Linked DNA regions of Piscinibacter sp. HJYY11. The protein of the gene in region 2 interacts with the protein of the main gene of each other region in a pairwise test. Links are inferred from orthologs where the notes say so. Each region holds a gene or a part of one and is shown on either strand. Other genes may lie near its edges. The genes, in order: JI745_RS10885 and grxD.

What was found.
Region 1: the proteins of grxD (region 2) and JI745_RS10885 interact in binary tests that used the Escherichia coli proteins (3 or more experiments, as listed by UniProt). The link is inferred for Piscinibacter sp. HJYY11 from one-to-one orthologs.

Annotation. Positions count from the first base shown.
Region 1 is NZ_JAERQZ010000001.1:2,377,786-2,385,378, reverse strand. Bases 2,551-5,436 are described here. They hold JI745_RS10885 (BolA family protein), read left to right. Parts: upstream 2,551-3,801; coding sequence 3,802-4,071; downstream 4,072-5,436. Other genes in these bases: hisG (ATP phosphoribosyltransferase), read left to right, coding at 5,413-5,436; murA (UDP-N-acetylglucosamine 1-carboxyvinyltransferase), read left to right, coding at 4,157-5,416; JI745_RS10890 (ABC transporter permease), read left to right, coding at 3,015-3,782; JI745_RS10895 (ABC transporter ATP-binding protein), read left to right, coding at 2,551-3,018. Also shown: JI745_RS10910 (DUF3501 family protein), read right to left, coding at 1-293; JI745_RS10905 (hypothetical protein), read right to left, coding at 531-1,304; JI745_RS10900 (TetR/AcrR family transcriptional regulator), read right to left, coding at 1,317-1,979; more of JI745_RS10895, read left to right, coding at 2,083-2,550; more of hisG, read left to right, coding at 5,437-6,051; hisD (histidinol dehydrogenase), read left to right, coding at 6,057-7,415; JI745_RS10865 (hypothetical protein), read right to left, coding at 7,416-7,593. UniProt on the Escherichia coli protein: Involved in cell resistance against acid stress.
Region 2 is NZ_JAERQZ010000001.1:4,400,162-4,407,629, forward strand. What follows is about bases 4,147-6,907. They hold grxD (Grx4 family monothiol glutaredoxin), read right to left. Parts: upstream 5,806-6,907; coding sequence 5,488-5,805; downstream 4,147-5,487. Other genes in these bases: JI745_RS20660 (proline--tRNA ligase), read left to right, coding at 4,147-4,268; JI745_RS20665 (lytic transglycosylase domain-containing protein), read left to right, coding at 4,265-4,897; JI745_RS20670 (UbiX family flavin prenyltransferase), read right to left, coding at 4,907-5,485; JI745_RS20680 (hypothetical protein), read right to left, coding at 5,905-6,465; prmC (peptide chain release factor N(5)-glutamine methyltransferase), read right to left, coding at 6,612-6,907. Also shown: Obg family GTPase CgtA, read left to right, coding at 1-687; proB (glutamate 5-kinase), read left to right, coding at 684-1,802; JI745_RS20655 (RNA pyrophosphohydrolase), read right to left, coding at 1,806-2,396; more of JI745_RS20660, read left to right, coding at 2,523-4,146; more of prmC, read right to left, coding at 6,908-7,430; prfA (peptide chain release factor 1), read right to left, coding at 7,430-7,468. UniProt on the Escherichia coli protein: Monothiol glutaredoxin involved in the biogenesis of iron-sulfur clusters.

The DNA.
Region 1 (7,593 bases), 2.0 Mb from region 2 along the record:
TCGGCATCGGGCAGGCCGATGAGGAGCGTGGCCTTCCAGTGGCGGCCGTCGGGGCGCAGGTGGGCGTAGAGGGCGCGTTCGCGCTCGCGGGCTTCGAGGGAGCTGTCGCCTTCGGCACGCAGCACCTCGTCGATCTGGTGCTCGAGCGTCAGGTCATCTTCGAACTGCAGCCACATCGCCGGGCCCAGCGCGAGGCTGCGCGAGCGGCGGTGTGCGGCGAGCTGCCGGCGCTGGGGGTGCCGGATGGGCGCTTGCAGGAGAGAAGACGCCAGCGGAGAGGTTGCAGTGAGCATGGTCCAGCCTGTGGTCGTGTGTGGAGCACGGCTGGCACGAGGCTGGCGAATGCGATGGTTCGCACTTTAAATGCGAATAGTTCCTATTTGCAAGTATGGAAAAGAAAACCCGCCGGCCTGTGAGGCGGGCGGGTCATGCAAAGCGAGCGCGGGCCGAGCGCCGGGCCGCTCCCAAGCCGGCCCGCAATCCCCTTGGGGGATCGTCCGGCGTATGCGCCGGGCGAGGGGCCGACATGACTAGTCCTCGAGTTCGGATTTCGCCATTTCCACGTCGAGGCGCTCCATCGCATCGAGCGGCTCGCAGGCGGCGGCGTCGGCGTAGAGCTTCTCCGCTTCCTTCATCTTCTTGTCGCCTTCGAGCATCACGAGCCCGTTGGCGTACTCGACCATCGCGATCGCCGAAGCCGGGTTGAGCTTGATCGCGGTCTTGAAGGCGGCGAGGCCGGCGTCCTTGCTTGCGCCCTGCGTGCGGGCGAGCAGCGAGCCCACCTTGTCGATCACCTCGGCGTGGAAGGTGCCCAGCGCGATGTGGGCGTCGGCGTGCTTGGGTTGCAGCTTGATGGCGGTCTCGAGCGCGGCCTTCACCTTGGACCCGAGGCCCTGCGTCAGCGCCTTGGCGACGCTGATGCCCTGGCTGTAGCGGCCGAGGGCGTAGGCGGCCAGGTAGAAGGCGTTGGCGTTCTTCGGCTCTTCGGCCATCTGCGCCTCGGCGCGCTCGGCCACTTCGAGGAAGAGCGCGAGCTTGGTCTTCTCGCTCTTCTCCAGGTAGTTGGCGTAGATGCACTGGGCCTTGTTGGCCACCGTGATGCCGGCGCCGCCCGCCTTCAGGCCCGCCTCGACCGCCTTCTGGAAGTCGCCTGCGTGGTACAGCGCCCAGGCGGCCAGCACCTTGTCGTCCTTCGGCAAAGGCTCGGCGTCACCCGCATGCAGGCGGGCCCACTTCTTCTTCAGCGTGGCGGCGTCGTAGGTGTATTCGGCGGCGTCGTAGGGGAAGGCGGTCCACTTGGCCATGGGTGTCTCCTGTCAGGGCTTCTGGTAAGGGCCCACCAGACCGAGCAGGTGCTCGCGCTGGCCGGGTTCGAGGTAGGGCATCAAGAGGCTCAGCACGTGGAAGGCGCCGCGCAGGAGGGCGGGGCCGGCGCTGTCGGGCTCGAGCGCGTTGCGCGGGTCGCGCACGTATTCGTACGAGAGCCAGTAGGTGAGCACGACCACCATCGCGGTGGCGGTGGGGTCGGCGGCGCGGCTGTCGAGCTTGATCGCGTTGCCGCGCGAGAGCCCGTCGAGCACGGCCTTCACGGCCAGCGTCTTGTTCTTCAGCACGACCTGGAAGTGCGTCTCCAGCTTGCGGTTCTTGCTGAGCAGGTCGTTGAGGTCGCGGTAGAGGAATCGGTAGCGCCAGATCAGCTCGAAGAGCATGTGGAAGAAGAGCCAGGCGTCTTCCACGTTGCGCACGTCGTCGGCGGCGTGCAGCAGCTGCGTGAGCGCTTCTTCGTAGCGGCCGAAGAGCGCGTTGATCAGCTCGTCTTTGGCGGGATAGTGGTAGTAGAGGTTGCCGGGGCTGATGTTCAGCTCGGCCGAGATCAGCGTGGTGGAGACATTGGGCTCGCCGAAGCGGTTGAACAGCTCCAGCGTCACTTCGAGGATGCGCTCGGCTGTGCGCCGCGGTTTCTTCGGGGGAGGGGCCATGTCTCGGAGGCTCTAAGCGGTGCCGGCGAATCTAGCACCGGGCGGGGCGGCGGTGGGGCGCCGCGAGCGAGAAAAGAGCGGGCTGCCTACAATCCGCGCCCTCATGTCCGCCGTCTCGTTCCAGAACGTCAGCAAGCTTTACCGCACCGCCGGCCGCGAAGTGCGGGCCCTGGATGGGGTGAGCTTCAACATCGAGCCGGGCGAGTTCTTCGGCCTGCTCGGGCCCAACGGGGCAGGCAAGACCACCTTGATCACCATCCTCGCGGGCTTGACGCGTGCCAGCGGCGGCAGCGTCTCGGTGCTCGGCCACGACGTGGTGACCGACTTTGCCGCCGCGCGCAAGGCGCTCGGCATCGTGCCGCAGGAGCTGGTGTTCGACCCCTTTTTCAGTGTGCGCGAGACGCTGCGCATCCAGAGCGGCTACTTCGGCGTGAAGAACAACGACGCCTGGATCGACGAGCTGCTGCAGGGGCTGGGCCTCGCCGACAAGGCGGACGCCAACATGCGCCAGCTCTCCGGTGGCATGAAGCGCCGTGTGCTGGTGGCGCAGGCGCTGGTGCACCGGCCGCCGGTGATCGTGTTGGACGAGCCGACGGCGGGTGTCGACGTGGAGCTGCGGCAGACGCTGTGGCATTTCGTGGCCCGGCTCAACAAGCAGGGCCACACGGTGCTGCTGACGACGCACTACCTCGAAGAGGCCGAAGCGCTGTGCGGCCGCATCGCGATGTTGAAGCTCGGCCAGGTGGTCGCGCTCGACCGCACCTCGGCGCTGCTCGCCGGCACCGCCAGCACGATGATGCGGTTCAAGATGGACCAGGCGCTGCCGGCCGAACTCACCTCGCATGCCCGCGTGACCGGGCGCATCGTGCAGGTCACCGCGCACGACACGGCGGAGGTCGAACGGGTGTTGCAGATCCTGCGCGCGCACGGCTGCCAGCCCGAAGACCTGGAGATCGGCCGCGCCGACCTCGAAGACGTGTTCCTCGAGATCATGCAAGGCGCACCGAGGACGCTCGAGCAGGTGCAGGTGGCCGTATGAAGATCGTGCTCGAGGGCGCGCGCACGCTGATCTACAAGGAGATGCTGCGCTTCTACAAGGTGAGCTTCCAGACGGTGGCCGCGCCGGTGCTCACCGCGGTGCTGTACCTGCTGATCTTCGGCCACGTGCTCGAAGGCCGGGTGACCGTGTTCGGCGAGGTCGGCTACACGAGTTTCCTGATCCCGGGCCTCGTGATGATGAGCGTGCTGCAGAACGCGTTCGCCAACAGCAGCTCGTCGCTGATCCAGAGCAAGATCACCGGCAACCTCGTGTTCCTGCTGGTCACGCCGCTCAGCCACTGGGCCTGGTTCGTGGCCTACGTGGGAGCGTCCATCATCCGCGGCGTGGCGGTGGGCCTGGGCGTGCTGCTGGTCACCGTGTGGTTCGCCCCGCCGCCGATTGCCAACCCGCTGTGGATCATCGTCTTCACGCTCTGCGGTGCCGCGATGATGGGCGCGCTGGGCCTGGTGGCCGGCCTCTGGGCCGAGAAGTTCGACCAGATCGCCGCCTTCCAGAACTTCATCGTCATGCCCATGACCATGCTCTCGGGCGTGTTCTATTCCATCAAGTCCTTGCCGGCGTTCTGGCAGGGCGTGAGCCACCTGAACCCCTTCTTCTACATGGTCGATGGCTTCCGGCACGGCTTCTTCGGGGTGAGCGATGTGTCGCCGTGGACCAGCCTCGCCATCGTCGGCGCCAGTCTGGTCGTGGTGTGCGCGCTGTGCCTGCATTTGCTGCGCATCGGCTACAAGATCAGGTCCTGAGGCGATAATCCGCACCCTCATGGCCGATCCCACCCCCGCCGACGTCGAGCGCTACATCGCGCAAGGCCTTGCCTGCGACCACCTGCAGGTCGAAGGCGACGGGCGCCATTTCTTCGCCACCATCGTCTCGGCCGAGTTCGAGGGCAAGAGCCGCGTGTCGCGCCACCAGCGGGTCTACCAGGCCCTGGGCGATAGAATGCGCGAGCAAATCCACGCGCTGTCCATGAAGACGCTGACCCCGGCCGAGTGGGCTTCCAACGCCTCGTCGGCCTCCAACCACCACCATTGAATCGCGCCGCAGTGTGCACTGCGGCTGGCGGGCCTGCTGCCTGCGGGTCCGTGAGCCGGGTGGGCATGGCGGCTGAAAGCCCCACATGGACAAACTCCTCATCAAAGGCGGCCGCCAACTCCAGGGCGAGGTGATGATCTCGGGCGCGAAGAACGCGGCGCTGCCCGAACTCTGCGCGACGCTCCTGACCGCCGAGCCGGTGACGCTCACCAACGTGCCGCGCCTGCAGGACGTGAACACCACGCTCAAGCTGCTGCGCATGATGGGCGTGCAGGCCGAGCGCAGCGAGTCGCAGCCCGACACGGTGTCGATCAACGCCTCCAACGTGACCTCGCGCGAAGCGACCTACGACCTGGTGAAGACGATGCGCGCGTCGATCCTCGTGCTGGGCCCGCTGCTGGCGCGCTTCGGTGAGGCCAAGGTGTCGCTGCCCGGCGGCTGCGCGATCGGCTCGCGCCCGGTCGACCAGCACATCAAGGGCATGCAGGCGATGGGTGCCGAGATCACCGTCGAGCACGGCTACATCCACGCCAGGACCAAGCGGCTGAAGGGTGCCCGCATCACGACCGACATGGTCACCGTCACCGGCACCGAGAACCTGATGATGGCCGCCGTGCTGGCCGAGGGCGAGACAGTGCTGGAGAACGCGGCGCAGGAGCCCGAGATTCCGGATCTCGCCGAGATGCTCATCAAGATGGGCGCGAAGATCGAAGGTCACGGCACCAGCAAGATCCGCATCCAGGGCGTGGAGCGCCTGGGGGGCGTGAACCACCGCATCGTGCCCGACCGCATCGAGGCCGGCACCTTCCTCTGCGCCGTGGCTGCGGCCGGTGGCGACGTGACGCTGCGCCGCTCGCGTGCCGACCACCTCGATGCCGTGATCGACAAGCTGCGTGACGCCGGCGCGACCATCGAATCGGGCGCCGACTGGATCCGCGTCAAGAACGACAAGCGCCTGCGCGCGGTAGGCTTCCGCACGAGCGAATACCCGGCCTTCCCGACGGACATGCAGGCGCAGTTCATGGCGCTCGACTGCATCGCCGAGGGCACGGCCCGGATCACCGAGACCATCTTCGAGAACCGCTACATGCACGTGAACGAACTCGTGCGCCTGGGCGCGAAGATCGAGGTCGACGGCCACACGGCCATCGTGCAGGGCGTGCCGCAGCTGTCTGGCGCAACGGTGATGGCCACGGACCTGCGCGCCTCGGCCAGCCTCGTGATCGCCGGCCTCGTGGCCGATGGCGAAACCACCGTCGACCGCATCTACCACCTGGACCGCGGCTACGACCAGATGGAAACCAAGCTGCGCGGCATCGGCGCCGACATCCAGAGAATCAAATGATCACGCTCGCACTGTCCAAGGGACGCATCTTCGAAGAGACCCTGCCGCTGCTGAAGGCCGCGGGCATCGAGGTGCTCGAAGACCCGGAGAAGTCGCGCAAGCTCATCATCGGCACCACCCAGCCCGAGGTGCGCGTGGTGCTGGTGCGTGCCACCGACGTGCCGACCTACGTGCAGTACGGCGGTGCCGACCTCGGCGTGGCCGGCAAGGACGTGCTGCTCGAGCATGGCGGCCAGGGCCTGTACCAGCCGCTCGACCTCAAGATCGCCAAGTGCCGCATGAGCGTCGCCACGCGCGACGACTTCGACTACGAAGCCGCGGTGAAGCAGGGCTCGCGCATCCGCGTCGCGACCAAGTACACCAGCTGCGCGCGCGATTTCTTCGCCGACAAGGGCGTGCACGTCGACGTGATCAAGCTCTACGGCTCGATGGAGCTTGCGCCGCTCACGGGCCTGGCGGATGCCATCGTCGACCTCGTGTCCACCGGCAGCACGCTGAAGGCCAACCACCTTGTCGAGGTCGAGGAGATCATGAAGATCTCGGCCCGCCTGGTGGTCAACCAGGCCGCGCTCAAGACCAAGCGCGAGCCCCTCCGCCAGATCCTCGACGCGATCGCGTCGGCCATTCCCGAGTAACGACCATGAGCGTCAACGTCCGCCAGCTCGCCACGACCGCCGCCGATTTCGAAGCCGAATTCCAGCGCGTGCTGCACTGGTCGGCCGAGACCGACCATGCGATCGAGGAGCGGGTGGCGGCGATCCTGCAAGACGTGCAAAAGCGCGGTGACGCGGCGGTGCTCGAGTACACGCAGCGCTTCGATGGGCTGGCCGCAGACGCGGTGAAGGCGCTCGAGATTCCCCGTGCCGAGCTGGAGGCTGCGCTGGCCGCCATCACGCCGAAACAGCGCGAGGCCCTGCAGGCCGCCGCTGAGCGCGTGCGCGACTACCACCAGCGCCAGCTCGACGCCTGTGGCCGCTCCTGGAGCTACCGCGACGCCGACGGCACGCTGCTCGGCCAGAAGGTCACGCCGCTCGACCGTGTGGGCATCTACGTGCCGGGCGGCAAGGCGGCCTATCCGTCCAGCATCCTGATGAACGCGATCCCCGCCAAGGTGGCCGGGGTCGGCGAAATCATCATGGTGGTGCCGACGCCGGTGAAGGGCAGCATCGCGACCGGCGGCACCGGTGCAGCAGGAGGCAAGGGCGAGCGCAACACCCTGGTGCTGGCCGCAGCCGCCGTGGCGGGTGTCGACCGTGTGTTCACCATCGGCGGTGCGCAGGCCGTGGGCGCGCTGGCCTACGGCACCGCCACCATCCCCGCCGTCGACAAGATCACCGGCCCCGGCAACGCCTATGTCGCGAGTGCCAAGCGCCGTGTGTTCGGCAAGGTGGGCATCGACATGATCGCCGGCCCGAGCGAGATCCTGGTGCTGGCCGACGGAACAACGCCGCCCGACTGGGTGGCGATGGATCTCTTCAGCCAGGCCGAGCACGACGAGCTGGCGCAAAGCATCCTGTTGTGCCCCGACGCCAGCTACATCGCCAAGGTCAAGGCCGAGATCGAACGCCTGCTGCCCGGCATGCCGCGTCGCGACGTGATCCGTGCTTCGCTCGAAGGCCGAGGTGCGCTCATCCACACGCGCTCGATGGAAGAGGCTTGCGCGATCAGCAACCGCATCGCGCCCGAGCACCTGGAGATCAGCTCCAGCGAGCCCGCGCGCTGGGAGCCGCTGCTGAAGCACGCCGGCGCCATCTTCATGGGCGCCTTCACGAGCGAAAGCCTGGGCGACTACTGCGCCGGGCCGAACCACGTGCTGCCGACCTCGGGCACGGCACGTTTCTCCTCGCCGCTGGGTGTCTACGACTTCCAGAAACGCAGCAGCCTCATCGAGGTGAGCGAGGCGGGCGCGCAGAAGCTCGGGGTGATCGCCGCTGAACTGGCCTATGGCGAAGGCCTGCAGGCCCACGCGCAAGCCGCCGAAATGCGGCTCAAGCGCTGACTACTTCTTGGGCAAGGCTTGCTGCATCGTGACCAGCGCGCGCAAGGTTCCCTTCAGCTCGGCGAGTTCACGCTGCTGCTCGAGCAGGATGCGCTGCATGCCTTCGAGCACCTTGTCTTGCTGGGCGACCTTCTCGCGCAGCGCGGACACGCCGGACAAGCGGTCGACGATTTCCGCG
Region 2 (7,468 bases):
ACCAGCACCAACCGTGCTCCTCGGCAAAAGACCCCCGGCTGGCCGGGTGAGCATCGCAAGTTGAAGCTCGAGTTGCGCGTGCTGGCTGATGTAGGTCTCCTGGGGCTGCCGAATGCTGGCAAGTCCACGCTGATCGCCGCGATCTCGAATGCGCGACCCAAGATTGCCGACTATCCCTTCACCACGCTGCATCCCAATCTGGGTGTCGTGCGTGTGGCTGCGGAGCAGAGCTTCGTGGTTGCCGACATCCCCGGCCTGATCGAAGGTGCGTCGGAGGGGGCTGGGTTGGGGCATCTGTTCTTGCGCCATTTGCAGCGCACACATCTGCTGCTCCATGTGGTCGACATGGCTCCTTTCGATGACAGCATCGACCCCGTTGCTCAGGCCAGAGGTATCGTCTCGGAGCTCAAGAAGTACGACCAGTCCCTTTACGACAAGCCGCGCTGGCTGGTGCTCAACAAGCTGGACATGGTGCCGATCGAAGATCGCGAGCGTCGGGTCAAAGACTTCGTGAAGCGCTTCAAGTGGAAGGGTCCGGTGTTCCAGATTTCCGCTTTGACGCGTGAAGGTTGCGAACACATGGTGCAGGCGATCTACCAGCACGTCTCGAAGCTGAAGAACGTGGTTCCCGACGATCCCGACCCGCGTTTCGCCGATCCCCATCGAGACCTCGAGCAATCGCCATGACCGACGCCCTCAAGAACGCCAAACGCATCGTCATCAAGGTCGGCTCCAGCTTGGTGACCAACGAAGGCCGCGGGCTCGATGCCCAGGCCATCGGCAACTGGTGCCGCCAGATGGCGGCGCTGGCTGCACAGGGGCGCGAGGTGGTGATGGTGTCGAGCGGCGCGGTGGCCGAAGGCATGAAGCGCCTGGGCTGGGCAACACGGCCCAAGGAGATCCATGAGCTGCAGGCGGCTGCAGCCGTCGGGCAGATGGGGCTGGCCCAGATCTACGAGACCCAACTGCGCCAATATGACATGGGCAGTGCCCAAGTGCTGCTGACCCATGCGGACTTGGCCGACCGCGAGCGTTACCTGAATGCGCGCTCCACACTCCTGACGCTGTTGCGCTTGAAGGTCGTGCCGGTCATCAACGAGAACGACACGGTCGTCAACGACGAGATCAAGTTCGGGGACAACGACACACTGGGTGCGTTGGTGGCCAACCTTGTCGAAGCTGATGCACTGGTCATCCTCACCGACCAGAAGGGCCTGTATTCAGCCGATCCGCGCAAGGACCCGAGCGCACGCTTCATTGATGAGGCCGAAGCCGGTACGCCGGAGTTGGAACGCATGGCCGGTGGTGCAGGCTCGAGCATCGGCCGCGGCGGCATGATCACCAAGGTGCTGGCTGCCAAGCGCGCCGCAAGCAGCGGGGCTTCCACAGTCATCGCATGGGGCCGTGAGCCTGATGTGCTGTTGCGTCTGGCCGCCGGCGAGGCGATCGGCACCGCGCTGACCGCATCGACCGCCAAGCTGGCGGCGCGCAAGCAGTGGATGGCCGATCACCTGCAGTTCCGCGGTGCGGTGGTGATCGACGATGGCGCTGTCGCCAAGCTGCGAGACGAAGGCAAGAGCCTGCTGCCCATCGGCATGGTCGAGGTGCAGGGTGAGTTTGTGCGGGGCGACGTGATCGCCGTGCGAGACAAGGCAGGCAACGAGATCGCGCGAGGCCTGGCGAACTACGCCAGCTCTGAGGCTCGCTTGATCGCGCGCAAGCCTTCCAGCGAGTTCGAGCGGCTGCTGGGCTTCACCGGCGAACCGGAGATGATTCACCGCGACAACTTGGTGTTGGCTTGACGCTCAGGACGACGCCGGTTCGGGAGGCCCGCTCTCGTCAAGCGGTGTCGTGTTGGTGCTGCCCGCGTCATCGCGGTGGTGTGGCCGCATGCCTGAGCGCAGATAGCGGTTGTGGTGGTTGTTGCGAGGCAGGAAGCGCGCCAACTCGGTGAGTGCCATCTGGTACACGTCACGCTTGAACTCGATCACGAGGTCGAGCGGCACCCAATAGTCGTTCCAGCGCCAGGCGTCGAACTCCGGGTGATCGGTGGCGCGCAGGTTCATGTCGCTGTCGCGGCCCATCAGCTGCAGCAGAAACCAGATCTGCTTCTGTCCGCGGTAGTGGCCGCGGGCGTCGCGTCGAATGAAATGCTCCGGCACTTCATACCGCAACCAATCACGAGTGCGCGCGACGATGCGAACGTGTTCGGGCGACAACCCCACTTCTTCGTGGAGCTCGCGGAACATCGCCTGCTCAGGCGTTTCGCCGTATTTGATGCCCCCTTGCGGGAACTGCCAGGAGTGGGTGCGGATGCGCTTGCCCCAGAAAACCTGGTTCTTCGTATTGAGCAGAATGATGCCGACGTTGGGTCTGAACCCTTCTCGGTCGAGCATAATCAACCTCAAATTCTTTAATTGAATTCATTATTGCACTGGCTTTGCGGGAAGTGACCCCGCGGGTTTCCCCAGCCCTGCCGTGCAAGCCTCCGCTTCCCCCGCCTCTTCCCCAGTTTCCCGCTCATGAAAGCTTCTCAGTTTTTCATTTCCACGCTCAAGGAAGCGCCTGCCGACGCCGAGGTCACCAGCCACAAACTGATGATGCGGGCCGGCCTGATCAAACGTCTGGGCGCGGGCATCTACAACTACATGCCGATGGGTTTGCGGGTGATTCGCAAGGTTGAAAACATCATCCGCGAGGAAATGAACCGCGCCGGTGCCGTCGAGCTCTTGATGCCGGTCGTGCAGCCTGCCGAGCTGTGGCAGGAAACTGGCCGATTCCAGAAGATGGGCCCCGAGTTGCTGCGTGTGAAAGACCGGCACGACCGTGATTTCATCATCCAGCCGACGTCCGAAGAGGTCATCACCGACATCGCTCGCCAGGAGCTGCGCAGCTACCGCATGCTGCCGAAAAATTTTTATCACATCCAGACCAAGTTCCGCGACGAGCGCCGCCCGCGCTTTGGCGTGATGCGTGGGCGCGAGTTCACGATGAAGGATGCCTACTCCTTCGACCGGGACGTGGCGGCCGCCGGCAAGAGCTACGACGCGATGTATGCGGCCTACGTGCGCATCTTCGAGCGCATGGGCCTCGTGTTCCGTGCCGTGGCCGCCGACACCGGCGCCATCGGGGGTGACCGCTCGCACGAGTTCCAGGTCATCGCCGACACCGGCGAAGACGCCATCGCGTATTGCCCCGATTCCGACTACGCGGCCAACGTGGAGCTGGCCGAGGCGCTGCCGCTCATCGCCCAGCGTGGCGCTGCAAGCCAGGCCCTCGTCAAGACGCCGACGCCGGGCAAGAGCACTTGCGAGGACGTGGCCCAGCTGCTCAACCTGCCCTTGTCGCAGACGGTGAAGTCGCTGGTGCTGGCCACGGATGAAAAGAACGAGGCCGACGAGATCGTGAAGACGACGGTGTGGCTGCTGCTCGTGCGTGGCGACCACAGCCTCAATGAGGTCAAGGCCGGCAAGATCGAAGGTCTGAAGGAAGGCTACCGCTTCGCCACGGTGGCCGAAATCGAGGCGCACTTCGGCTGCAGGCCGGGCTATCTCGGCCCGATCGGCGTGAAGAAGCCGGTGCGCGTCGTGGCCGACCGCACTGTCGCTGCGATGAGCGATTTCGTCTGCGGCGCCAACGAAGCTGACTTCCACTTCACCGGCGCCAACTGGGGCCGTGACCTGCCCGAGCCCAGCGTGGTGGCCGACATCCGCAACGTCGTCGAAGGCGATCCCTCGCCCGACGGCAAGGGCGTGCTCGCGATGCAGCGCGGCATCGAGGTGGGCCATGTGTTCTACCTCGGCACCAAGTACTCGAAGGCGATGAACGCCACCTACCTCGACGAAAACGGCAAGCCGCAGCTGCTCGAGATGGGTTGCTACGGCATTGGTGTCACGCGATTGCTTGGCGCCGCCATCGAGCAGAGCCATGATGATCGCGGGATCATCTGGCCGGTGTCGATGGCGCCGTTCAGCGTGGTGCTGTGCCCGATCGGCTACGACCGTTCGGCCGAGGTCAAGGCCGCCGCCGATCGCCTGCACGACGAACTGCAGGCGCAAGGTGTCGACGTGATGCTCGACGACCGCGGCGAGCGCCCAGGCGCCATGTTTGCCGACTGGGAACTGATCGGCGTGCCGCACCGGGTGGTGCTGTCGGACCGAGGCTTGAAGGAAGGCAAGGTCGAATACCAGGGTCGCCGCGATGCGCAGGCCACGGCGGTGGCTGCGGCCGAGGTGGGCGCCTTCCTGAAAGGCCGGCTCTCGGCATGAGCGTGACGAGCGGGCTGGGCCGGCGACATCTGCTCGCCGCGGCGGCCTGGCCTGCATTGCAGGCCTTTGCGCCGGCTGCGCACGCGGGGGCACAAGTCGAGGAGCCGCTGGCCGACGCCGTGCGTTCGGCGCTGTCGGCAGCCATTGCCAACCGTGCGCCGCCCAAGCCGGTCTTCGACAACATCGAAGAACGCCTCGTCTACCTGAAGTGGCTGGGTGAGATGAGCAACCGCCTGAAAAAGCGCAAGGCCGAGCATGTCGCCCGCGTGGAGTTCCTCGAGACCGTCTGGTACGAGAGCACCCGCGCAGGGCTGGAGCAGTCGCTGGTGCTCGCGTTGATCCAGGTGGAAAGTGGCTTTCGCAAGTACGCCATCAGCCGTGTCGGGGCGCGGGGCTACATGCAGGTGATGCCGTTCTGGGCGCGGCTGATCGGAGAGGGCGACGTGGCGCGGCTTTTCCACATGCAGACCAACCTGCGCTTCGGTTGCGTGATCCTGCGCCACTACCTCGACCGCGAGCGGGGTGATCTCTACATGGCGCTCGGCCGCTACAACGGCAGCCGAGGCAGGCCGGAGTACCCGAACCTCGTGTTCGGTGCCCGCAAGGCCTGGACCTTCAAGCCCGCCTGAGCGAGCGGCTCAGAGCCCCGCCCAGGGCTTGGGCTGTGCCTCGTGGACCCCGAGCAGGGCGAGCACCCGCTCCACGGAGTCGTCGATCACCTCGTCGAGCGTGGCAGGGCGGTGGTAGAACGCCGGCAGGGGCGGGAAGACGATGCCGCCCATCTCCGTCACCGCGGTCATGTTGCGCAGGTGCGCGAGGTTGTAGGGCGTTTCGCGCGCGAGCAGCACCAGCCGGCGGCGTTCCTTGAGCGTGACGTCGGCAGCGCGGCTGATGAGGTTGTCGGACAGGCCGTGCGCAATCGCCGCGAGCGTCCTCATCGAACAGGGCGCGACGACCATGCTCTCGACGGGAAACGAACCGCTGGCGATGGCCGCGCCCACGTCTGCCGGGTTGTAGGCGGTGTGCGCCAGTGCCTCCAGCGCCTTCCGGTCGAGGCCCAGTTCATGGTGGGCGTTGAGCACGCCGGCCGGGCTGATGACGAGGTGGGTTTCCCGCCCGGCCGCTTTCAGGCGTTGCAGCAGCCTCTGCCCGTACACCGCGCCGGTGGCGCCGGTGATGCCGACGACGACACGGCCAGAGACAGAGGAGGTGGCCAAAGTCAGGCCTGGGCACCCAGGACCTGTTGCAGCTCACCGGCCTGGTACATCTCCATCATGATGTCGGAGCCGCCGATGAATTCGCCGTTGACGTAGAGCTGCGGAATGGTCGGCCAGTTGGCGTATTCCTTGATGCCCTGGCGCACACCCTCGTCTTCCAGCACGTTGAAGGTCTTGAGGTCGTTGACGCCACAGGACTTGAGGATCTGCACCGCGCGGCCGGAGAAGCCGCACTGCGGGAACTGCGCCGTGCCCTTCATGAAAAGCACCACGCGGTTGGACTTGACGAGGTCGTCGATGCGTTGTTGAACGTCGCTCATGGTCGTGGCCGGCTTGCGCCGGCAAATCAAATGGGGATAGGCGAGGTTATACGGCAAACGGCGCAGGCCCGAGCCCGTGCCCGCGCAAGCCCACGCAAGTCAGAACGAATAGGAAACGCTGACCTGCAGGAGGGGGGCAAACCGGAGGTCGCGCACCGTGTCGTCGAGGCTGGACGAGCCGATGGCGCCCTTGCCAAAACGCGTGCCCGAGCGCGGCAGGCCCATCAGGCCCAAGTCGGCCGACAGGCCCCAGCCGCCCTTGCTCGACCAGCCGGTGTAGCCAAGGCCGAGATAGGGCTGCGTCCCTGCTTCGGTGCCATCGCCGGCGGTGCGGCGATCCAGCAACGAGGGGCTGCTCCAGACGGAACTGCGTGAACCGAGCAGCACGCCGCTGGTGGCACGCCAGCCACCCGATGTGCCGAGCCATGGGCGGCTCAGGTAGTAGTCGCCCATGAGGCTGACGGTGTTGACCCGTTGTTGCTCGGCATCGCCCACAAGCTCGCTTCGCGCGGGAGCAGTGGTGCCGATGGACAGGCGGGCCTTGAGACCTTCCCAGGCTTGCGCGTGGCTTTGCGGGCTCGTTCCATCGCCGGCGTGCGCGGCCATGACCCCGAGCGACAGGGTCAGTGCGGCGAGCCAGCGGAAGGAGAGGGAACGCATGAAAAGGTCTCTGAAGGCAATGCCGTGAAAGTGAAGGTCATGCTACGCCGCTTGGCGGGGCGTGGGTAGCTTCTTAGTCCATTTGGAGGAGGCTCGAACTGGGAGATGTGCGGCAATGCCGCAACACTCGAGCGGAGGCTGTCTGCTCAGCGCCACTGCCCCCCGGTGCAGCGGCCGATTCCTGCCAAATCTTCCCGCGTCTGGACGTTCGCAAAGCCCGCTGCCAGAAGTAGCGCACGCACGTGCTGCGACTGGTCATGGCCATGCTCGAGCAACAGCCATCCCGAGCTGGCGAGATGGGCTGGCGCGTCGGAAACGATGGCGCGCAAGGCATCGAGGCCATCGACACCGGAAGTCAGCGCAAGTTCCGGCTCGTGTCTTAGCGCAGGCAGGTGCTTGTCGCCCAATGCGATGTACGGCGGATTGCTGACGACGAGGTCGAACTGCTGGTTCTTCGCGCCGCTCCACCAGCTTCCCAGCACGAACCGGATGTCGAGACCCAGGCGCTGCGCATTGGCTTCTGCGACCGACAGCGCCGCATCGCTGGTGTCTATGGCCGTGACCGTGGCCGAGGGATGGCGATGCTTCAGGGCCAGCGCGATGGCACCGCTGCCGGTGCCGAGGTCCAGCACGCGGGGCTCCAGAGGGCCACCCTGCAGCAGCGCCAGGGCCCAGTCGACGAGCGTTTCGGTATCGGGACGCGGGATCAGCACGTCGGGCGTGACCTGCAACATGAGCCCGTGGAATTCCTTCTCGCCGGTCAGGTAGGCGAGTGGCTCCCCCTGGGCGCGGCGCTGCAGCAAGGCCGCCACGTTGGACGCCTGCGACTCGGTCAGCGACACCTCATCGTGCGCCAGCAACCAGCTGCGCGGGCGTTGCAGCACGTGCTCGAGCAGCAGCTGCGCGTCGAGCCGGTCGACCCTGAGGGCGCGGGCGTGTGCCAGCGCATCGGCGATGCGGGTCATCACCCGCGCCCTTCCAGCTCTGCCAGTTGCTCGGCGGC